One region of the Erwinia sp. Eh17-17 genome, then DNA from elsewhere that is predicted to be linked to it. Evidence: predicted binding sites of a transcription regulator. Region 1 holds the regulator's gene; each other region holds the start of a gene.
What was found. Region 1 encodes Fur, which represses iron uptake genes when iron is present. Its sites were predicted from a motif close to ATAATAATGAGAACNACTATCAA; they were not measured.
Positions count from the first base shown of each region.

Region 2: a site for Fur is predicted at 2,733-2,755, ahead of fepB (Fe2+-enterobactin ABC transporter substrate-binding protein). Genes of this name have one in related genera too.
Region 3: a site for Fur is predicted at 4,180-4,202, ahead of efeU (iron uptake transporter permease EfeU). Genes of this name have one in related genera too.
Region 4: a site for Fur is predicted at 2,826-2,848, ahead of fhuE (ferric-rhodotorulic acid/ferric-coprogen receptor FhuE). Genes of this name have one in related genera too.

Region 1 covers NZ_JBDFQT010000002.1:586,350-592,072, forward strand. Annotated here, with positions in the region: gene seqA (replication initiation negative regulator SeqA) at 1-244, opposite strand, end outside; gene ybfF (esterase) at 507-1,271, shown strand; gene ybfE (LexA regulated protein) at 1,546-1,827, shown strand; gene fldA (flavodoxin FldA) at 1,968-2,498, shown strand; gene fur (ferric iron uptake transcriptional regulator) at 2,893-3,336, shown strand; gene ABEH87_RS08150 (beta-N-acetylhexosaminidase) at 3,392-5,723, opposite strand, start outside.
Region 2 covers NZ_JBDFQT010000002.1:113,941-119,663, reverse strand. Annotated here, with positions in the region: gene ABEH87_RS05915 (hypothetical protein) at 233-559, opposite strand; tRNA gene ABEH87_RS05910 (tRNA-Asn) at 1,127-1,202, opposite strand; gene ABEH87_RS05905 (Gfo/Idh/MocA family oxidoreductase) at 1,508-2,629, shown strand; gene fepB (Fe2+-enterobactin ABC transporter substrate-binding protein) at 2,769-3,827, shown strand; gene entS (enterobactin transporter EntS) at 3,885-5,156, opposite strand; gene fepD (Fe(3+)-siderophore ABC transporter permease) at 5,326-5,723, shown strand, end outside.
Region 3 covers NZ_JBDFQT010000001.1:513,043-518,765, forward strand. Annotated here, with positions in the region: gene putA (trifunctional transcriptional regulator/proline dehydrogenase/L-glutamate gamma-semialdehyde dehydrogenase) at 1-2,120, opposite strand, end outside; gene putP (sodium/proline symporter PutP) at 2,564-4,048, shown strand; gene efeU (iron uptake transporter permease EfeU) at 4,254-5,087, shown strand; gene efeO (iron uptake system protein EfeO) at 5,145-5,723, shown strand, end outside.
Region 4 covers NZ_JBDFQT010000004.1:148,715-154,437, reverse strand. Annotated here, with positions in the region: gene ABEH87_RS13165 (hypothetical protein) at 1-447, shown strand, start outside; gene fhuE (ferric-rhodotorulic acid/ferric-coprogen receptor FhuE) at 499-2,670, opposite strand; gene ABEH87_RS13155 (c-type cytochrome) at 2,982-4,292, opposite strand; gene ABEH87_RS13150 (GMC family oxidoreductase) at 4,294-5,723, opposite strand, start outside.

The sequences.
Region 1 (5,723 bases):
CGTCCGAAAGCAGCAGTTCACGCACCGCACGGACACGATCCTGCGGTCGGGATTCAGCGCTAACAGCCTGAGCCGCTGAGGCTTTGTCTGTCGCAACAGCGGAAGCACTGGCCGCTGCAGAAACAGTCTGGCCGGCAGTGAATTTCAGCATGCGGCGCAAAATATCTGATGCACTTTCACCAATATGCTGAGTGTGGCTGGCAATATAACGGTATAGCTCTTCGTCGACTTCTATCGTTTTCATCTTTATCCAGTACGGTTAGTGCTTGTATCAGAACCGGGTGGCAGAAAGACGAACACTTTCGTCATGCTCACGGTGATTAACCTGCCCAGTTCTAACATCAGGATTATAAAGTTAAATCCAGCCGGGGTGTAGCGCCTTACCCTTTTCAGGGCAAAAGTAGGAATATGCCGCAAAAAGATCATATTCGTTATTCGCACCAGCGGCAGAAATTGTGGGATCCATGATACCCTAAGCCTTCCTGTCAACTGTAAGAACTTTCGCAATGAATTTGAATTTCCGCCTGCAATCTGAACAATCCGCTACTGACGGGCTACCGCTGGTTCTGATCCACGGCCTGTTTGGCAGCCTGGACAACCTGGGCGTTTTGGCCAGAGGTTTAAAAGACGATCGCCGACTGATTCAACTTGATGTGCGCAATCATGGTTTATCTTCGCGTGCCCCAGAGATGGATTATGCGCTGATGGCACAGGATGTGCTGGATACGCTTGACGCACTGCAGGTCGATCGTTTCAGTGTTATCGGCCATTCGATGGGGGGTAAAATCGCCATGGCGCTGACTGCCCTGGCCCCCGATCGGGTGGCTGAAATTGTCGTGATTGATATTGCACCGGTGGCCTACACCACCCGCCACCACGACACTATTTTTAGCGCATTAAATGCCGTGACAGAGGCGGGGATCGCCACGCGCAGCGAGGCTACAGCACTGATGCGTCAAACGATTGACGAAGAAGGTGTGATCCAGTTTTTGCTCAAATCGTTTCATGACGGGGAATGGCGTTTCAACGTCCCGGTATTGCTGGCCTGTTATGACACCCTTATCAGCTGGCAACCTCTTCCCGCCTGGCCACATCCGGCACTGTTCATTCGCGGGGAACGCTCCCCCTATCTGGCAGATGAATACCGCGATGCACTGCTGGCACAGTTCCCGCAGGCACGCGCGCATGTGATAGCCGGTGCCGGACACTGGGTGCATGCTGAGAAGCCTGATGCGGTATTACGTGCAATTCGCCGTTTTTTTGCGCTGTAAAAACAATAATCTCCTCTGATTGTTATCCCCAAAATCATTCGCGTTTCCGGCAGGCGGCAAGGCCATGAGTCCCCAGGGGCACAGATAATGATGTGGCTGGGGTGAATGGCCGTCGCCAGCGCACCAACAGCTTGAAGAATGAAGGGGATAAATGATTGTCGTCACCACTTTCGCTGGGGTATGATGGCGCGCTAAAATTTTGCCGCTGCTGATTATTCAGACGGCACAACGGCCCTATTCATCAGTAATCCAGCCTTTCAGTACGACGATTCCTATGGCAAAAGAGAACACGGACCGCACGACGATCGATCTGTTCGCAGATGAACGGCGCCCGGGGCGACCCAAGACCAATCCGCTAACGCGTGATGAGCAGCTGCGTATCAATAAACGCAATCAGCTTAAGCGTGATAAAGTGCGCGGCCTGAAACGCGTTGAGCTGAAAATGAACAGCGAGGCGGTAGATGTCCTGAACCAGCTGGCTTTCGAGCGTAATATGAGCCGCAGCGAGCTGATTGAAGAGATGCTGCTGGAACAGTTGCAGCGCCATCAGCCCTGAGCGTATCCGGGCCTTAGCACTCAGCGACAAAACCAGCAGTATTACTCGTTTATCCGCTCACAGCGGTCTGTTATCATTAACGCTATCTGCGAAAAATCAGCAGTCTCCATATCATTAAGATTCAAGAGGTTATTAAACTCATGGCACTCGTCGGCATTTTCTTTGGTAGCGATACAGGTAATACCGAAAACATTGCAAAAATGATCCAGAAGCAACTGGGGAAAGATGTTGCAGAAGTTCGTGATATTGCTAAAAGCAGCAAAGAAGACCTTGAAGCCTTTGATATTCTGCTGCTCGGCATCCCCACCTGGTACTACGGTGAGGCCCAGTGCGACTGGGATGACTTCTTCCCGACGCTGGAAGAGATCGACTTCAACGGTAAACTGGTGGCGCTGTTTGGCTGTGGCGATCAGGAAGACTATTCCGAGTATTTCTGCGACGCAATGGGCACTATTCGCGACATCATCGAGCCGAACGGTGCGGTGATCGTTGGTCACTGGCCAAGTGAGGGCTATCATTTCGAAGCCTCTAAAGGCATGGCTGATGACAACCACTTCTTAGGCCTGGCCATTGACGAAGATCGCCAGCCTGAACTCACCAACGAGCGTGTTGATCGGTGGGTAAAACAGATTTTTGATGAGCTTCAGCTGCAAGACATCATCGAAGCATAACCACAACCACTTGATGTGGGAGGTATCTCACATCAAGAAAGTGGTTTTTCCTATAGAAGTAATAGATACATGTTTGTAACTTTCACCTGCAAAACTGTACAATAACCCCATCGGTTACCCGCTTTCTCAGCGCCTGCCCCTTTTTGAAGGACGTGAGTCGCCCAAAGGGCGATGAGATGAGGCAGATCGAAATGTTAACCTGACATAATTCGGGCGCGCGCTTCCCTGGATGTAATGACACTTATCCTTACATCCCTTGCGGTTTCAGGCATCCCTTTTGGTTTTCATTTCGCAGTATCAGTTCTATACTGAAACGCACTCGTTCTTAGCGCCGACCGATGTTCAGGGCTTTTCAGCCACTAAGTGACTAGCAAAGTAACAGGACAATATCCGCATGACTGACAATAACACCGCATTAAAGAAGGCCGGCCTGAAAGTCACGCTTCCCCGACTGAAAATTCTGGAAGTGCTTCAGGAGCCAGAGGGCCATCACGTCAGTGCGGAAGACTTGTACAAACGCCTGATTGATATGGGCGAAGAAATTGGTCTGGCCACGGTTTACCGCGTGCTGAACCAGTTTGATGACGCGGGGATCGTTACCCGCCACAACTTCGAAGGCGGTAAATCCGTTTTCGAACTGACCCAGCAGCACCACCACGATCATCTGATCTGCCTGGACTGCGGTAAAGTCATTGAATTCAGAGACGAATATATTGAGGAGCGTCAGCGTGAGATCGCTACGCGTCACGGTATCAAACTGAGTAACCATAGTCTGTATCTTTATGGTCACTGTTCTCTGGGCGACTGTCGTGAAGATGAGACGCTGCACGATAAATAATCTGCCAGGTTCAGTGTAAAAACCGGTGGCTCAGCCACCGGTTTTTTTATGCCTGCTATAACCGCTCTTCACGGCTGTAACGCAGCCCGTCGGCACTGACTGCCCGTATCAGCACCTCACCCACCGCGACCTCTGGCTGATGGTCATCATCGTAACGCTGCCAGCGTTTTCCAGCATCCGTGCTGTACTGAATGGTCAGGCCCGGTAACGCAATGTTTGCCTGCAGTTTCCCTCCGATGATATGTGCACCCGGCTGTGGCACACGGTAATCAATCCCGCGCCGATCCAGTTTTGCCAGTTCTCGCTGCCCGACAATATTAGCAAAACGCTGCCAGTCCTGGCGCAGAGCCTGGCGATCGACGAACTCAGTTTTACCACCGATATACTCTTTGCCCGCCTGGTAATCCTGCTCCCATGACGCCTGGTGCCACGCACGTTCAGCTACGGGCAGCACGTGCGGGAACATCATATAGTCGACATCAGCATCGCTACGTACCGTCTCACTCCACAGCTGGGCAGACAGGCCGTAAGCGCCTGCCCAGGCTTTATCAGACCTGGCACTGAAGGTATTTCCGTCGCGATCGACCGAGGTTTCAGCATTTTGCGGCAGGTTATCTGGTGCAAAGCTGAATATCTTACGTTCATCGTTGAAGCGCGTTCCCCAGTAATAACCCCGCTCCTGCGGGTTAACCTCATAGGGGAAATCCATATAGACATAGTCAGGGTTAGAGATGATCACCTGGTAGCCTTTATTCGCCCAGTCGCTGGCGCTGTCGTACCCTCCCCAGTAAAGCGTATCCCAGAAGTTAACGGCTACTTGCTTTGTCGCGAACTCCCCTGCATCGCGGGCATCTTTCAGGCCATCCTGCCATGCCTGCATACGGTCAATACCGTGAGACTTAGCCAGATGGCTGACCTTCAGCGCAAAATAGCTGGGAAGGTGGGCGAAGTCAGCGACCTTGCCCGCTTTTATCATCTTCTGACAGACTTGTGATTTTGCCCACGGCTTATCTTCACGGCTCAAATCAAGCAGCCCTTTTCCTTTTTCCGCACGACCGGGAAGAATATCGCTGTAGCCGGGACCAAAGTGGATATTTTTTGCCTCATCGCCGCCAAAATGCCAGCGTGTCAGCGGCTGCCCGGCCTGCTGATGCATGGCCTGAATTTCGCTTATCACTTTATCAACAAAGTGCAGCGAAGAGTCCAGGCAGGGATTGAGATAGCTGGTGCGATCGTAAAGCTGAACGGACGTCGTATTCGAGTTATCCGTCGGGTCGATAAGCCGGTATTCATTGGCTTCACTGACCTTGCCCTCTTTTATCAACCGCTGATGACGTGCTTCCATGGAGATCACAGCGGCTCTGGCATGTGCCGGCATATCCACTTCAGGGATCACCGTAATTCCACGGGCATCTGCATATTTCACTATTTCAATATAGTCGTCACGGCTGAAGAAACCGCTTCCGCTGGTGTTACTGAAGGGACCAGAACCCAGCTGCGGTAACAGGCAGTGTTGTTCACTCAGATCGTGACAGCGTCTGGCCCCCACGGTGGTCAGCTCCGGCAGGCCTGGAATCTCAATACGCCATCCTTCGTCATCAGTCAGATGAAAATGAAAAACGTTAATCTTCCAGGCAGCAAGCTGGTCCAGCATGCGCAGAATAACGGCCTTACTGTGGAAATTGCGCCCAACATCGAGGAAAACACCGCGATAGGCAAACCGCGGCGCATCAACAGCTTCCAGCGTCGCAATCTTGTTGCTGCCATCGGCAGGCAGCAGGGAGAGAATCGACTGTAAACCATAAAACACCCCCTGGGCATCGTAGCCGACGATCTCCGCCTTTTTCTGGCTAATGCTGAGGGTATACGCCCCTGATTTTGGTGAATTACGGTCGAATTTTGTCACATCAATTCGTGTGGTCACAGGGTAGCCAGCAGCATTCAGCGGCACGCCGAGCAGTTTAAAGCGTTGTGCAACAGCTTCGGCCTGATTTGATGACAGCGTGGTCAAATTCAGGCTGACTCCCTGACTCAGGTCAGCATCTTCAGGCAACACGTTAACCTTCAGCGGAGTGGGTAAAATCTGACCGCGCAGTGCGCTGGCGGGAAGCAGTGCAATATCGCTGTTTTTCTCAAAGCGGCTGGCGGGCATCATCAGAATGTTTTTATCTTCCGCGATACGCTTCCAGTGTTCACCCAATGGAACGACAAAGTTGTTCAGATCGTCAGTATCAGTCACGCTGATAATTTTAGGCTGCGCATCGCCAGAGGTGACATACCAGCGCGGCATCACATCCGTGCTAAATAGCTGCCAGTATTCGTTAATGATGGGGATCGTAATGGAGGCCCCCGCACTGATACCGCGGAACTTCTCAGTCGGTTCCAGT
Region 2 (5,723 bases), 470 kb from region 1:
CATGCCCGGCAAGCTGTAACAGGCCATTAACAGGGATTGGCTGAGAAACCCGTTTCGTCGCAGGCCAAAACTTTCATTGCTGTTTTGTGACAGGGTTCATATAGAGGAAGGGGGATAAAGGCGGTGGGGGGACAAAACGGGCAGTTTTGTCACGCCCCTGAAGAATAAGCTGTTCTTTACGTCAGCAGGATGGCCGTGCCTGAAGCCGTCATGGGGCCGCCACCGACCGCATTCAGACGGGATTTCTGATTTTTTCCAGGCCTTTTTCAAGTCGGGTCAGGTTATCCACGGTTCCCCCTTTGTCTAAATAATTAAACCAGCCGGGGACGACTTTTCTGAACATTTCAACGCCCTCTGCGGTGACTTCAGACTGTTTTAACACAAAGTCTCTATTCAGGCTTCCGTCGCTATTGAAAGGATCTTTTGCGAACAGATCGTTAGCCTTCATGAACGTCAGCAGTGCTGTCAGAGAGCGGGTTATCCGCTCCTGGTACGTCCTGTTTTTGTTGCGCGAGTAAAGCATGGGTAGACTGCATAAGGTAAAGTCTGTCTCAATCACGATGGTGCCCTGCCATATCCGGAGAGTGTCTGTATCTAACGTCAGCAATGCCCATGGGCATCCGTATTGTTGGCGGGTGTAAACCCCAACGCAGAGTTTAGCATTTTCGTTAATCCGTCAACAGGCAGCCTTACGATATATCAGATGGTGGAAATATATTTTAAAAAATCATGCCGCTATCGCTGGCCGACTTTAATCTTTTGCCCTAAGGGATTTAATTAAACTGTTTAACTTTACTGACAGATTTATAAGTGTAAAAAATAGCCTTGACCCTCATTGAGCTGCCGGAAATCCGATCGTTTTTACCGCAGTCCGGCTTGTCATAAGCTTCAAAAGCAACCCCACCGTTCATTTCAGGTGTCTGACCTAACCCAGAATATTAAAACGCCAGCGCACGCGAGTTATCGTTCAATAGAAAGCAATGGAAGAACAGATGGCAGAGGGGGAAGGGCCGCAGAGATTCAGTATGGTTTAAGGGATAAAACCAAGCCTGTCAGATTAAAATATTAACCAGCAACGCAAAAGCAAAAAGCCCGCTCAGGTATCCCTGAGCGGGCTTTTCAAATATGGCTCCTCTGACTGGACTCGAACCAGTGACATACGGATTAACAGTCCGCCGTTCTACCGACTGAACTACAGAGGAATTGTTGGAACGGGGCGCATGATATCCAGCGCAGCAGGGGATGTCAAAGCCTGATTTCACGCTTTTGGTTTAACTGCTGAATAAAGCAGCACATCACCCCGGTCAGGGGAATTTTCCCGATGATAATGATGCTTTTGCGTACTGCTTTGCAGGAACGGGCGGGGCTTGCAGCGGCGTTGCACTCTTTTTCGTCAGTGTGATCACGTTTATTTCATTCTGACATTGATGGCAGAACTTTCGGTATATACATTCCATGTATGTTGAATTTTTGTTTCATTTTACTCCCCCACGCCTGAGGACCCACCATGAAAAAAGTCAGAATCGGACTGATCGGAACCGGTTATATCGGTCGCTGCCATGCAATTGCTTACGCGCAGGCCCCCACGGTGTTTAACCTGAAAGGGGAACTGGTGCGCGAGATGCTGGCGGAGGTCAATCCGGAGCTGGCCAGCGCTCAGGCGGCGACGCTCGGTTTTAACCGTTCAACCGGAGACTGGCGCGAACTGGTGGCGGATGAAAATATCGATGTGGTTGATATCTGTGCGCCTAACTTCCTGCATAAAGAGATGGCGCTGGAAGCGATTCGTCACGGTAAGCATGTTTATTCCGAAAAGCCGCTGGCGCTGGATGTGGCTGACGCCGAAGAAATGGTGCGCGCTGCGGAAAAAGCCGGTGTGAAAACGCTGGTGGGCTTTAACTATATGAAGAACCCGACCAGCCAGCTGGCCAGACAGATTATTGAACGGGGGGAAATCGGCGAGGTGGTGCATTTTTACGGCACGCACAATGAAGACTATCTGGCGAATCCGCATACGCCGCTGGACTGGCACTGCCAGAAAGCGCTGGCAGGCCTGGGGGCACTGGGCGATCTGGCGGCGCATATCGTGAATATGGCGCACTATCTGGTGGGCAACATTGACGAAGTCAGCGGCGATATGATGACGGTGATAAAGCAGCGCCCGGACCCGAAAAACCTCTCGCAGCTGCGCGATGTGGAAAATGAAGACCAGGCCAGCGCGCTGCTGCGCTTTGCTAACGGTGCCCACGGCGTGATTGAAACCTCACGCATTGCCTGCGGCAGCAAAATGGGCCTGACCTATGTGGTGACGGGCACCAAAGGCAGCCTTCGCTATACCCAGGAGCGCATGGCGGAGCTGGAGCTGTACCTCCATGACGATCCGGCGGGGCGTCAGGGCTTCAAAACCATTCTGACCGGTCCGGCACACCCGGACTATGCGGCATTTTGCATCTCTGCCGGGCATGGCATCGGCTTTAACGATCAGAAAACGGTGGAAGTGCGCGACCTGATCAACGGCATTGCCGCAGATGATCGCATGTGGCCAGACTTTGCAGAAGGGTTACAGGTATCGAAAGTGCTGGAGGCAATCGCCATCTCGGCCGCTGAAAGGCGCTGGATGAAAGTGTAATCCTCTCTTCAGGCCGGGTTGACCCGGCCTTTTTCTTTACCTGTCCTGTTTCCCGCCAGACTTGTCCCGCGATAAGCCGTTTAAATTGTTCGCTATTAAATGTATGATAATAAGACTCATTTTCAACGGAATGTCCAGGATGAAAAAACGATTCTCCTTCCCGGTGCTGTGCGCGGTGCTGGTTGCCGCCGCGCTTGTCTTCGTCGTGTCGGTCCGCAGTTGCTCAACACAGCACTCAGCAGCAGAGCCGGACTCCCCTCCGGCAGCGTCGCCACATGCTGCGGCGGCCCCTGGCGACACCCAGGCGCAGCAGGGCTGGCCGCGCACGCTGCAAACCCCCAAAGGACCGCTGACGCTGCAACAGCCTCCTGAGCGTATTGTCTCTACCAGCGTTACCATCACCGGCACCCTGCTGGCGATTCATGCCCCGCTGGTGGGTTCCGGAGCGACCAGCCGTAACAGCATCGTCTCTGACGATCGGGGATTTTTTAAGCAGTGGAGCGCCGAGGCAAAAAAGGTCGGGCTGCAGCCCTTATATATTTCTGAGCCAAACGCCGAGGCGATTGCCGCTGCGGCACCTGACCTGATTGTGATATCTGCCACCGGGGGCGACTCGGCGCTGAAGCTGTACGATCAGCTTTCGGCGATTGCCCCGACGCTGGTGATCGACTACGGCGATAAAAGCTGGCAGCAGCTGGCGGTGCAGCTGGGGCAGATCACCGGGCATGAGAAAGATGCCCGTGAGGTCACTGACCGTTTTGAACAGCGGGTGCAGGCGGTGAAGCAGGCGATTGCGCTGCCGCCGCAGCCTGTCTCGGCGCTGGTTTATTATGAAGACGGTCGCGGGGTAAACCTGTGGAGTCAGGCTTCAGCTCAGGGCAAGCTGCTGACGGAGCTGGGCTTTACGCTGGCGATGCCCCCTGCTGAAGTACACGGCGGCACCAGCATGGGCAAGCGTAACGATATTATTCAGCTTTCAGGCGAGAATATGGCCGCAGGCCTGACCGGAAAAAGTATGCTGCTGTTTGCCGCAGACGATGCCACGGTGGGCCGGGTGCGTACGAACCCGTTCCTGGAACATCTGGCTGCGGTCAAGGACGGGCAGGTTTATGCGATGGGGCCGGATACCTTCCGTCTTGATTATTACAGTGCCAGCAATATGCTGGACAGTATCGAACAGCATTTTAAGCCGCGCTAACGCTCTGTCTATCAGGGGCTGGCCTTATTCCGCTTAACCCCTGGTATGCGACGCCGTTTACGAATGTGTTACCGGCGCTGACTCTTCTGCCGGGACAGGTGGCTCCGGTGTCAGCGTGGCCCGGCGCAGCGTGCCGACCAGACTGGCCAGCACCACCGCCACCCCGGCGGCTGCGGCACCAAACGACAACACGCTCACGACAGGCGCGAACAGCTTACCCAGCACCCCAAGGCCCAGCGCGCCGATAGAATCTCCGGTGACGTCCTGGGCGGTACCCAGACTGTTGACGCGCCCCAGCAGTGCATCAGGCGTGTGATGCTGAATCAGCATATATTGCAGCAGCGAGGCAATGGCATTGCAGTAGCCATACACCACAAGAGCGAGCAGGGCAGGGATAAAGTGGCTGTACAGCCCCAGCGAGGCAATGGCGAGGAACGCACAGGTGGCGCTGACCAGCACCAGCACCCCCGGCCGATCGTGACGCGGCACCCAGCCGCTGGTAAAGGCACCGATCATCGCTCCCAGCGGCACCGCCGAGTACATCAGGCCGATGGCGGAAGCGTTCGCATGATAGCTGACGGCCAGCGCCGGGAACAGGATACGCACTGCGCCGACGATGCTCACCAGCATACCCAGCAGCACCACCGACCCCACCACCTTTTGCTGGCAGACAAACCGTACGCCGCTGGCCAGCGCGCGCAGCGGGTGTTCCGGCTCCTGCACGTCCGGCTTCATGGTCGGCAGGCGCACCAGCGGGATCAGCGTTGCCAGCGTGCCGACGGCGGCCACGGCAAAGGCCCACTCCACCCCACCGGCGACAATAATCACCCCGCCAATCGCCGGGGAGAGGATCGCCCCCAGACGCACGGTGACCATACTCAGCGCACCCGCCGCGCCGAGATTCTCCCGCCCGACCAGCAGCGGGATCACCGCCATCAGTGCGGTCATTCCCAGGGCACCGAAGAAGCCATCCCAGGCCGCCAGAACGTACAGCGCCCACAGCGACGGCGCAGGAAGAAACGCGTTCAGGCTCAGAGCGGCAAAGCCAATACCGCAGGTGCCACGGGCAAACAGGATCAGTTTACGGCGATCAAGGCGGTCGGCGAGGATACCGCCGAGCATCAGCCCGATAAACATACCGACTCCGTCCAGCATCACCGCCACGCCCACCTGCAGGGTGGAACCCGTCATGGCCTGGATCTGAATCGGGACGCCGACAGCCAGCATCCCGAGTGAGAATACGGATAACATGCGCGCGCAAAAAATGGCGCGGAAGTGAGCGTTATTTTTCAGCAGACTGAAATCAAGCAGGATGGAGGGCTTAGCCATGAGTTTCCATGTAGTTGATGAAGCCGATGCCTGCGGCCGGAACGCTGTCCGGTGCGGCGCGTAAGGATGCCGATGTTTTTCTGGCGGAGCGCATGGTAACATATTTGATTAGTAACGTTAATGATAATAATACTCATATTCATTTGCATATGAAGAGGATCTGTCAGGGATGTCATTGCAGCAAACTTCCCCCGGTACGGCCGCGCTGTCGCAAGGTGTTTCGCGCAGCGCTGGCGTCATTATCTGCCTGTTGTTACTGGCCTTTGTCAGCCTGGCCAGCCTGATGCTGGGGGCAAAATCCATTGCCCCGGCGCTGGTGTGGCAGAGCTTATCCGGCCAGCTCACTAACGCTGACAGCATCATTATTCTGAATGCCCGCCTGCCGCGCACGCTGGCCGGGATACTGGTCGGCCTGGCGCTCGGCGGTGCCGGGGCGGTGATCCAGGCGCTGACGCGCAACCCGCTGGCCGACCCGGGAATACTGGGCGTCAACGCCGGGGCCAGCTTTGCCATGGCTATCGGCATTACGCTGTTTGGCGTCAGCGGAATGGCGGGCTGGCTTGGCTT
Region 3 (5,723 bases), on a different contig from region 1:
TCCAGAATGGCGGCGCGCTCCTGCGGTGGGGTGGCAAACCAGATGGGGCCTTCGCTGGCGGCGGCATCCAGCGCGGCCGACACTTCCTCAGCGGTGGTGTGGCGCACGTAGCCGACCACATCAGTCGGTTCCGCCGGGTTGATCACCGCCATGCTTTCGCCGGAGGCCAGCGGCGCGTCGATCAGCGGCTGGGCCTGCCAGGTCTGGCTGGCGCTGTTAAGCAGGGCGCTGGACAGCGACGCCAGGCGATGTTCGTTGGCCAGGTCCAGCCCGGCGGAGTTCTGACGGTGTTCGCCATACAGCGCACGCGGCAGCGGAATTTTCGGATGCGGCAGACCGACCGCACCCTCGCTGCGCGCCAGCGCTTCCACGGCGGAAACCGGATCGGCCACCAGTTCATCCAGCGGCAGGGTGGCGTCGGCAATGCGGTTAACGAACGAGGTGTTCGCGCCGTTTTCCAGCAGGCGGCGCACCAGATAGGCCAGCAGGGTTTCATGCGTGCCGACCGGGGCATAAATGCGGCACGGACGGTTCAGTTTACCGTCGGCCACTTTACCCACCACCTGTTCGTACAGCGGTTCCCCCATGCCGTGCAGGCACTGGAACTCATACTGACCCGGATAATAGTTGTTGCCTGCCAGCTGGTAGATGGCGGCCAGCGTATGGGCGTTATGCGTGGCGAACTGCGGGTAAATCAGATTCGGCACCGCCAGCAGTTTGCGGGCGCAGGCGAGGTAAGAGATATCGGTGTACACCTTGCGCGTGTAGACCGGGTAGCCTTCCAGCCCTTCGGTCTGGGCGCGTTTGATTTCGCTGTCCCAGTACGCGCCTTTCACCAGGCGGATCATCAGGCGGCGACGGCTGCGCTGGGCCAGATCGGTCAGATAGTCGATCACCATCGGGCAGCGCTTCATGTAGGCCTGGATGACAAAGCCGATGCCGTTCCAGCCTTCCAGCTCCGGTTCAAAGCAGAGTTTTTCCAGCAGGTCGAGCGACAGCTCCAGACGGTCGGCCTCTTCGGCATCGATGTTAATCCCGATGTCGTAGCTGCGCGCCAGCAGCGTCAGAGATTTGAGGATTGGGTAGAGCTCTTCCATCACGCGCTCGTACTGCGCCCGGCTGTAGCGCGGGTGCAGGGCGGAGAGCTTGATGGAGATGCCCGGTCCTTCATAAATGCCGCGTCCGTTGGAGGCTTTACCGATGGCGTGGATCGCCTGCTGGTAGGAAAGCAGGTAGGCTTTGGCATCCTGCGCCGTCAGCGCCGCTTCGCCCAGCATATCGTAGGAGTAGCGGAACCCGTTCTCTTCCAGCTTGCGGGCATTGGCCAGCGCTTCGGCGATGGTTTCCCCGGTGACAAACTGCTCCCCCATCAGACGCATCGCCATATCGACGCCTTTACGGATCAGCGGTTCGCCGCTCTTACCGATAATGCGGTTAAGCGAGCGCGACAGATTAGCTTCGTTGTGGGTGGCGACCAGACGCCCGGTAAACAGCAGGCCCCAGGTGGCCGCGTTAACGAACATCGACGGGCTGCGGCCCAGGTGCGAGTGCCAGTTGCCGTTGCTGATCTTATCGCGGATCAGCGCATCACGGGTGGGCTTGTCGGGAATACGCAGCAGGGCTTCAGCCAGGCACATCAGCGCCACGCCTTCCTGAGACGACAGGGAGAACTCCTGCAGCAGGCTTTGCACCATACCGGCGCGTCCTCCTGCTCCTTTCTGGTGCCGCAGCTTGTCAGCCAGCTGGTATGCCAGGCGGTGGGTGGATTCGGCCAGCGGCTGCGGCAGGCGGGCCTGCTCCAGCAGCATCGGTACGGCTTCGGTCTCTGGCCGACGCCACGCCGAGGTGATGGCCGCACGGGCCACCGACTGCGGCAGGATCTGCTCGGCAAAGTCGAGGAACGGCTGGTGAGCCTCTTCCTGCGGGCGTTCAACGCTCTCCACCGTCGCGGTGCTGGTCGGGATTTCCGCCAGGGGCGCGCCTTGCTCAATCTGTTGCAGATAATTGAAGATCGCCTGCTTAATCAGCCAGTGCGGCGTGCGGTCAATCTGTAGCGCGGCCTGTTTAATCCGGTCGCGCGTTGCGTCGTCCAGTTTCACGCCCATGGTAGTTGTGCCCATGCCTTACAGCTCCTGAATCAGTGGGGAATAAATCTTACGATGCAATATCACTGATGTTGCAACTTTGTGCAACCTCGTTAAATGTGAGCCTGACCTCAATCTTTAAAACTGGCTTTTGGTTAACACCCGAAAAGCGGCATGGATATTGCTGCAAGAACCTCTCCAGGTTTAAAGAAACCTGATAAACCCTGGTTTTCTTGCGGTTGCTGTCCGGGTGCAACCCGGTTAAATGTGATGCAGTGCAACCTGCTGGAATTTAGTGGTAACAACCTGGTGAAATGAATGTGCAAGCTGTGTTAAATCGTTTGTGCCACACAGCCGTTTACGGCAGGATACCGCCCCCCGGCTGGATGCCACACCCGTGCGAGAGTTTGCTTCGTTCCGGCAAGCCACGCATATACAGCTTCTCGCTGTGGAAAACTAATAATAAGTGGAGAACCTGAATGACTGTAAGTACGCCAATGATGGTGACATTTTGTATTTATATACTCGGCATGGTGTTGATTGGTTTCATCGCTTACCGTTCAACGAAAAACTTTGACGACTATATTCTCGGTGGCCGTAGTCTGGGCAGCTTTGTTACGGCACTCTCTGCGGGGGCGTCGGATATGAGCGGCTGGCTGCTGATGGGCCTGCCCGGTGCCATCTTCCTGTCCGGTATTTCCAAAAGCTGGATCGCCATCGGTCTGACGCTGGGCGCTTACCTTAACTGGAAAATAGTGGCAGGCCGTCTGCGCGTGCAGACCGAGCATCACGATAATGCGCTGACGCTGCCGGACTACTTCTCCAGCCGCTTCGAAGACAGTAGTAAACTGCTGCGGGTGATCTCCGCACTGGTGATCCTGGTGTTCTTTACCATCTACTGCGCTTCCGGCGTGGTGGCCGGCGCCCGCCTGTTCGAAAGCACCTTCGGTATGAGCTACGAAACCGCCCTGTGGGCCGGTGCGGCAGCGACCATCGTTTACACCTTTGTCGGCGGCTTCCTTGCGGTAAGCTGGACTGATACGGTGCAGGCGACGCTGATGATTTTCGCGCTGATCCTGACGCCGGTGATGGTGATCCTCGCCGTCGGTGGCCTTGACGATGCGATGGCGGTCATCCAGGCGAAAAGCATTGAGAACGTCGATATGCTGAAGAACCTCAACTTCGTGGCCATTGTCTCTCTGCTGGGCTGGGGTCTGGGTTACTTCGGTCAGCCACACATCCTCGCACGCTTTATGGCGGCGGACTCTCACCGCTCCATTCGTACCGCGCGTCGCATCGGTATGATCTGGATGATCCTGTGCCTGGCGGGTGCCGTTGCCGTCGGCTTCTTTGGGATTGCCTACTTCCAGAACCATCCTGAACAGGCGGGCGAAGTCTCGCAGAACGGCGAGCGCATCTTTATTGAGCTGGCACGGATTCTGTTTAACCCGTGGATTGCCGGTGTGCTGCTGTCTGCCATTCTGGCGGCCGTTATGTCAACGCTGAGCTGTCAGCTGCTGGTGTGCTCCAGCGCGCTGACCGAAGATCTCTACAAGAACTTCCTGCGTAAAGGTGCCAGCCAGCGTGAACTGGTATGGGTAGGGCGCCTGATGGTGCTGCTGGTGGCGGTGATTGCCATTGCGCTGGCCGCTGATCCGGACAACCGCGTGCTGGGCCTGGTGAGCTATGCCTGGGCTGGTTTCGGTGCGGCGTTTGGTCCGGTCGTGCTGCTCTCCCTGGTGTGGAAACGTATGACGCGTAACGGCGCGCTGGCCGGTATGATCGTCGGTGCCGTCACCGTGCTGGTCTGGAAACAGTGGGGCTGGCTGGATCTTTACGAGATTATCCCTGGCTTTATCTTTGCCAGCATCGCCATTGTGGTGTTCAGCCACGTTGGTAAAGCGCCATCTGCCGCTGCACAGCAGCGTTTCGATGCCGCTGAAGCGGAGTACCAGGCAGACTAAACCCGATGGGCCAGCGCTGTCTGGCCCATATTTTCCTTTCAGCCCGCCCCTGCCGTTACATTTGCTTAAATTTTCCCCGCGCGCAAAACACGAATATATTGCGGCCCCGTCTTGTATTTCCCTGGCCGATAATGATAATCGATATCGTTCTTATTTTACTTATCTTTACCGATACTGACCGGATTTCACACTTGAGGTGCCAGGCATGTTTGTCCCGTTTCTGATTATGCTGCGCGAAGGGCTCGAAGCGGCGCTGATTGTCAGCCTGATCGCCAGTTACTTAAAACGAACCCAGCGCAGCCAGTGGTTTGGTGCCATGTGGGCTGGCGTGTTTATTGCCGCTGCCCTGTGTCTGGGGCTGGGCTGGTTTATCAATGAAACCACCGGTGAATTCCCGCAAAAACAGCAGGAGCTGTTTGAAGGCCTGGTGGCCGTGGTCGCCGTGGTGGTTCTCACCTGGATGGTATTCTGGATGCGCAAAGTGTCACGTAACGTGAAGGCGCAGCTGGAAGACGCGGTCGACAGCGCGTTACAGAAGGGCAGTAACAGCGGTTGGGCGCTGGTGCTGATGGTCTTTCTCGCCGTGGCACGCGAAGGCCTTGAGTCGGTGTTCTTCCTGCTGGCTGCGTTTCAGCAGGATGTCGGCTATGCGCCGCCGCTGGGGGCGATGCTCGGCCTGGGCACGGCGGTGGTCATCGGTATGCTGATTTACTGGGGCGGCGTGCGCCTCAATCTGGCCAGCTTCTTCAAGTGGACCAGCCTGTTTATTATTTTTGTCGCGGCCGGGCTGGCGGCGGGCGCGATCCGCGCCTTCCATGAAGCCGGTCTGTGGAATCATTTCCAGGATGTGGCGTTTGACTTCAGCAACACCCTGACCACGCACAGCGTCTTTGGCACCCTGCTGGAAGGCCTGCTGGGCTACCAGGAAGCGCCGAGCGTCAGCGAAGTGGCCGTCTGGTTTATCTATCTGCTACCCGCGCTGCTGCTGTTTGTTATGCCTGCACGCACCGTTACACCGACTGCGCGCACCACGCGCTGAATCTGACCGGGCAGGTCGCCGACCTGCCGCTTACAACACTTAGACTGGGATCACTCTATGACCACTCATTTTCGCCGTCAGGCACTGAATGCTGCCCTGCTGGCGGCTCTGGCTTCTTCCGGCGCTGCCCTGGCTGCCGATATCCCGCAGGTTAAGGTCAGCGTCACCGACAAACAGTGTGAACCGATGACCCTGACGGTCGATGCCGGCAAGACCCAGTTTGTTATCAAGAATAACAGCCAGAAAGCGCTGGAGTGGGAGATCCTGAAAGGGGTCATGGTGGTGGAAGAGCGTGAAAACATCGCGCCGTCCTTTACCCAGAAACTGACCGCTAACCTCGAAGCCGGGGAATACGATATTACCTGTGGCCTGCTGAGCAACCCGAAAGGCAAGCTGATCGTCAAAGCCAGCGGTAGCAAGGTGAGCGACGGCAAGCCGGACGTGCTGCAGCTGGTAGGCCCGATTGCCGATTATAAACTGTATGTCACGAAAGAAGTGGAACAGCTGGTGACCGGTACCAAGGCGTTTACCGACGCGGTGAAAGCGGGCGACCTGGAGAAGGCAAAAGCGCTGTTTGCGCCGACCCGCCAGCACTACGAGCGTATTGAACCGATTGCCGAGCTGTTCTCTGACCTC
Region 4 (5,723 bases), on a different contig from region 1:
CCGTCTTCTTATATTACTTATGATAACCTGAACGCCTGCATCGGCGTGGGGGCAGGGCAGCAACTTCAGGCGTGGGCTTCTGTACAGATGCCCTTAAGTACCTGCTATGAGCTACCGCCTGGGGAACAGTGGTGCGATACCGACCAGTCTGATCTGAAGATTGATTTTGCAACCCTGAATATGTCATCTGGCCTTCATCAAAAGAGCGTGGCTTTTCACTTCAGGTGTTCCAGCGCCATGAAAATGAGGCTGGAGTTTATCGATGATAATATCGATTTATCTAACGGGATGATGTCCAAAATGGATGTGGTTGAAAGCACTGATGGCTGGATTAACAGCCTTGGCGGCGATAACCTGGTGCATATCCGCAGTACGATTAACACCGACATGGCGACAAAAGCGGGCCCTTTCAGCGGTTCTACCGTTATGGTTATCAAATATTTTTAATCAGGACTGTGCCAGCAGCCTGACGCTGCTGGCATCGGTTCAATCATCTTATTAAAACGAGTAGTTGGCCGAAACCGAGACGTTACGCGGCGCACCGTAAACCACATAGGTGCCGAGGTAGTCGTAATACTCTTTATCGAACAGGTTGTTAATATTTGCCTGAACCGAAAGCTGCTTCGTTACCTGATAGCGGCTGAACAGATTCACCAGGGTTACCGGTGACTGGTCGATGTAATCCGCCGGAGCACCATCAACGTTCGCCCAGGTTTTGTTCTGCCAGTTCACGCCACCGCCGACGGTCAGGTCCGGCAGCATCGGCAGACGATAGCGGGTAAACAGCTTGGCGGTGGTACGCGGAATTTCCGGCATCACGGCGGTGCCGTTACGCTGTTCAGCAATATAGCGTGAGGCGCCGAAGGTCATCTGCCAATTATCGGTCAGCGCTCCGTTTACTTCAAACTCTACGCCACGGCTGACGGCATCAATCGATTCATACGCGTATTCCGTTGAGGTGCCGATGGTGCCGTAAGTATTGTTGCCCAGGTTGTTCTGTTCGGTGCGAAACAGCGACAGGGTGGCGGTCAGACGGCTGTTATTCCAGTCCCCCTTCAGGCCCGTTTCATAGCTTTTCCCCGTTACCGCGCCGATGTATTTTGCATCCGCACTGCGGAATGTCTGCGGCTGGAAAATCGAGGTATAGCTGGTGTAAACCGAATACGTGTCGTTGATGTCATAAGTCAGACCGGCATAGGGTGCAATTTTGCTGCTGGTTTTGTTACCGCTGGTGCCGTTGCCTCTCCAGTCGGTATAGCGCGCCCCCACCAACAGCGACAGCGGATCAGCCAGTGAGAAACGGGCGGCGGTATAGGCTGACTTCTGACGAATGGTATCGTCTTTCTCCACCTTCCACGCGCTCCAGTCTCCCTGGTCGATGTTGCCGTCCCAGTTGTTGAAGCCGTTGACGTCGGCAGAAGAAATATCAGAGAACGAGTTAAAGAACAGGCTCTCCTGTTTGCTATAGCTACCGCCTGCCATCAGTTCATGAGTGCGGCCCAGCAGCTCAAAGGGGCCGTTGGCGTAGATGTCAACGGCGTCCACTTTACGTGAACCTTTATTCCAGCCGTCGAAAGGCGCAATGCCCGCCCCGGTGGCTTTATCCGGGTAGAGGTATGAGCTCATCAGCCGGGTGTCGAAGGTGGTTTTCGCATGTGAACCGTTCACCTGCGCCTGCCAGCCGTTATCAAATTTCTGCGTCAGGGTGGCGAAGACTTTATTCGACTCTTTATCGCTGTAAGTCCAGTCTGCTGCGGTGTTGTTTTCACGATCGTAACGGGTACGGCTGCCGTCGGAGTAGAAGGTGGGTAATCCGCCCCAGGTCGGGTCGTTGGTATGGCTCTGCTGATAGTCCCAGCCGAACGACAGCGTGGTGGAGTCCGTCAGGTCCGCATCCAGCACCAGAGTGAGGAATTTTTTACGCGCACTGTAGCGATCGATCCACTTGTCGTTATCCTGATAGCCGCCGATAGCCCGGCCACGGACAGTGCCTGATTCATTAAGCGGGGTGCTGATATCACCCGTATAGCGCTGTTTGTCCCAGCTGCCGGTCTCCGCCGAGAAATTGCCGGTCAGCACTTTGCTGTCAGCGTGTTTGCGCACCATATTCACAGACGCTGACGGATTACCGGAACCGGTACTCAGACTGTTGGCACCGCGGATCACTTCAATACGGTCATAAATCTCCGTATCTCCGGCGGTATCGCCTAAATCCCACTGGTTGTCGACAACGGTCGGGATGCCGTCAAACAGGTAGTTGTTAATCATAAAACCGCGTGAATAGTAGTTGGAGCGGTCTGAATCGATATTAGATGCGGAGACACCCGTGGTGTTGCTTAACACCTCGCCGATGCTTTGTAGTTTTTGATCCTGAATACGCTGCTTAGTCACAATCGTGGCAGACTGCGGGATATCGCGCAGCGTCAGCGGCATTTTGGTGCCTGCACGGGTGACCGGAACGCTGTAGTCAGTGGTGGCCTGCGCTGCTGCGGTATCCGCATTCGCTTCCACGGTCAGCGTGTCGGTGGTTTTGCCATCGGCGGCGAAAGCGGGCTGTAACGCAGCCATCACCAGCAGTGCGGCAATCGATGGCGTGAAAATACCGGCGGCGGAGCAGGATAAAGAATCATTTTTATGACTGACTTCAGGGCGAGAGATTGGCACGGTCATTCCTGGAATAAGTTGCTGATGTTGAGTCAATACCGGCACCGGGCACAAAAATATCTACCGGTTATCCTTAGGCGGTATATGTACTCTGACTTATCCATGACGTTGCGGTGAGGTCCACTGATACGACAATCAGGCGATTTTCGCCTGTAATGGTAAAGCAAATGAGAACTATAATTATTAAGAGTTAAGGTGTAAATAAATATTATCGGGCAGGGAAAACAAAAAGATAAAAGAGACGGGCCGGACAGGTCGGACCCCGGTGAGGGAACGGACGGGGCAGAGCATACCCCGTCCGTTGTAGGCCGTGCGGATTACTGTGCCGGCATCTGCGCGGGTTGTTTCAACAACTGACGTTTCTCAGCCACTTCCTGCTCTGTCACGGCCGGTGCGGCATTGCCCCAGCTGTTGCGGATGTAGGTCATGGTGGCGGCCACCTGCTGGTCAGAAAGCTTCCAGGCAAACGGCGGCATCGCCCCGCTGGTCGGGTTACCGTGTGTCACGGCCCCGCGCCCACCCTGCAACACGGTGGTGATCAGCGAGGACGCGTCCGGGGCCATGATGGCCGGATTGTTGGCCAGGCTCGCCGCCAGCTGTGGAATGCCCTTACCGTCGCTGTTGTGGCAGGCGGTGCAGTTAGCGGAGTAGACGTTCGCCCCCGTGCGCATCTGCTCACTGTCAGCGGCCAGCGCGGCTGGTTTCTGACGGTCAGACCCCGGCTGCGATTTGATATATACCGCAATCGCTTTCAGATCGTCATCGCTGAGATGCTGGGTCGAGTTGGTCACCGCTTCGGCCATCGGCCCGGAGGCGACCGCTACGTGGTTACTGCCCAGTTTCAGATATTGTACGACCTGATCCTCACTCCAGTCGCCAATACCGGTGTAGCGGTTACTGGTGATCTCCGGAGCGTACCACTCGCCCAGATTACTGCCCTGCAAATAGTCACCGGTATCGCCACCGATGATATTTTTGGGCGTATGGCAGGCGGCACAGTGTTCCAGCCCCTGAACCAGATAGGCACCGCGGTTCCACTGCGCTGACTGACTGCTGTCCGCTGCAAATGGCGCGTTCTCGAAGAACAGCAGGTTCCAGCCCATCATCGCCAGACGGATGTTATACGGGAATGGCAGGTTGGTTTCCGTAACCTGATGATGTACCGGCTTCACCGAGCGCATGTACATCCACAGGTCGTGCATATCCTCATCGCTGACCTTGACGTAGGCGTTATATGGCATCGCCGGGTAGAGATTCTGCCCCTCTTTGCCCTTGCCGTGACGAACGGCGCGATAGAAATCACGCTCGGTCCAGTTACCAATGCCGGTATCTGCATCCGGGGTAATGTTGCTGGCAAAAATTCCGCCGAACGGCGTGCTGATTGCATAGCCACCGGAATAAGCCTGTTTACTTTCCGGGGCGGTGTGGCAGGCGACACAGTCACCGGCCAGCGCCACATAGTGGCCGCGCTCCACGGCGGCGGCATCGGCCGCCGTGAGCGGCTGTTTCATCAGAATCTGATCGTCTGCCACATTATCGGCACGGGTATTACCGTTCTGGTACAGCAGTACGCCCGCCACCACGGCTGCCACCGCCACGGCGGTGAGGGCTAATTTGAATTTTTTCATCTCACACCTTTACCAGCGGGCCGGGGTTTTTCAGGTACTGCTCAATGATGGCTTTCGCCGTCCACAGGCTGAGCGCGCCAATCGTGCCGGTCGGGTTATACCCGGCATTGTTCGGGAACGATGAAGCACCAAGCACGAACAGGTTGTGCGCATCCCAGCTCTGCTGATAGCGGTTGAGCACGCTGGTTTTCGGGTCGGTGCCCATCACCGCACCGCCGATGGTGTGGTCGCTGGCAAAGTTATAAGGCGAGTAATTTCCGGCGGCGGAGTTGGTGCCCAGGACGATCTCTGCGCCCATCGCTTTTCCTATCTCCACGCTTTTCTGTTCAATAAACTTCGCGGAACGACGGTCGTTATCGTTGTAGTCGAAGGTGACGCGCAGCAGGGGGTTGCCGTTATCGTCGTTATATTCCGGATCAAGATCGAGGTAGTAATCCTCGTGCGAGAAGCTGGTGCCCTGGCCGAAGATAAAGGTGCCGTTCTGGAAGGCGTGGGTGTAGGCTTTTTTCCACGCTTTACCCCAGCGCGGCGTTCCCGGCGGCAGCGCATCGGCATTGCCGATAGGACGCGCACCGCGTGCCACCACCAGGATGCCCGCGCCGCCGATGAAATCGAGATCGCTGTGGTCAAAGTTATCGCCGTTAAAGTCATCCACCTGCTGCGACAGCGCGCCGGCCCCGATGTACTGGTTCAGGTTCTCGTCTTTAAAGAACAGGCTGGCACCGGATACGGTCTGGAAGCTGTAGGCGCGGCCGACCACGCCGGTTTTACTCAGCGGATCGTAAGGCTGGCCGATTTTCGACAGCAGCAGCAGGCGCACGTTCTGCATCTGGAACGCAGACAGCACCACGATCCCTGCCGGTTGTTCCCACTCTTTTTTATTCTTATCAATGTAGGTGACGCCGGTGACGGTTTTGCCATCGTCAGCTTTGTTGACGCGCACCACGGCGGAGTCGGTCAGCACGGTGAAGTTTTCACGCTGCATCAGCGCCGGGATCACACAGGCGTTCGGGCTGGATTTGGAGAAGTTGCCGCAGCCGTAATAGAGGCAGTAGCCACAGTAGGTGCAGGGGCCCATGCGCACGCCGAGCGGGTTGACATAGGCGCGGGACGCCTGGCCTGCCGGAACCATAAACGGATGCTGGCCGAGGGATTTGGCCGCATCACGGAACAGGTCGGTCAGTCGCATACTTTCCAGCGGCGGCAGCGGATACTCGCTGCTGCGGTTGCCTTCAAACGGATTGCCGTCAGCGAGGGTTTCGCCATTCAGCCGTCCGGCTTTACCGGACACGCCGGCGATCTTCTCAAAGCGGTCGTAGAACGGTTCCAGCTCATCATAGGTTACGCCCCAGTCCTGTAGAATCAGCCCCTTAGCGATTTTTTCTTTCCCGTAGCGCGCCACCGTCTGGCTGTAAGGCTCCAGATCCCATG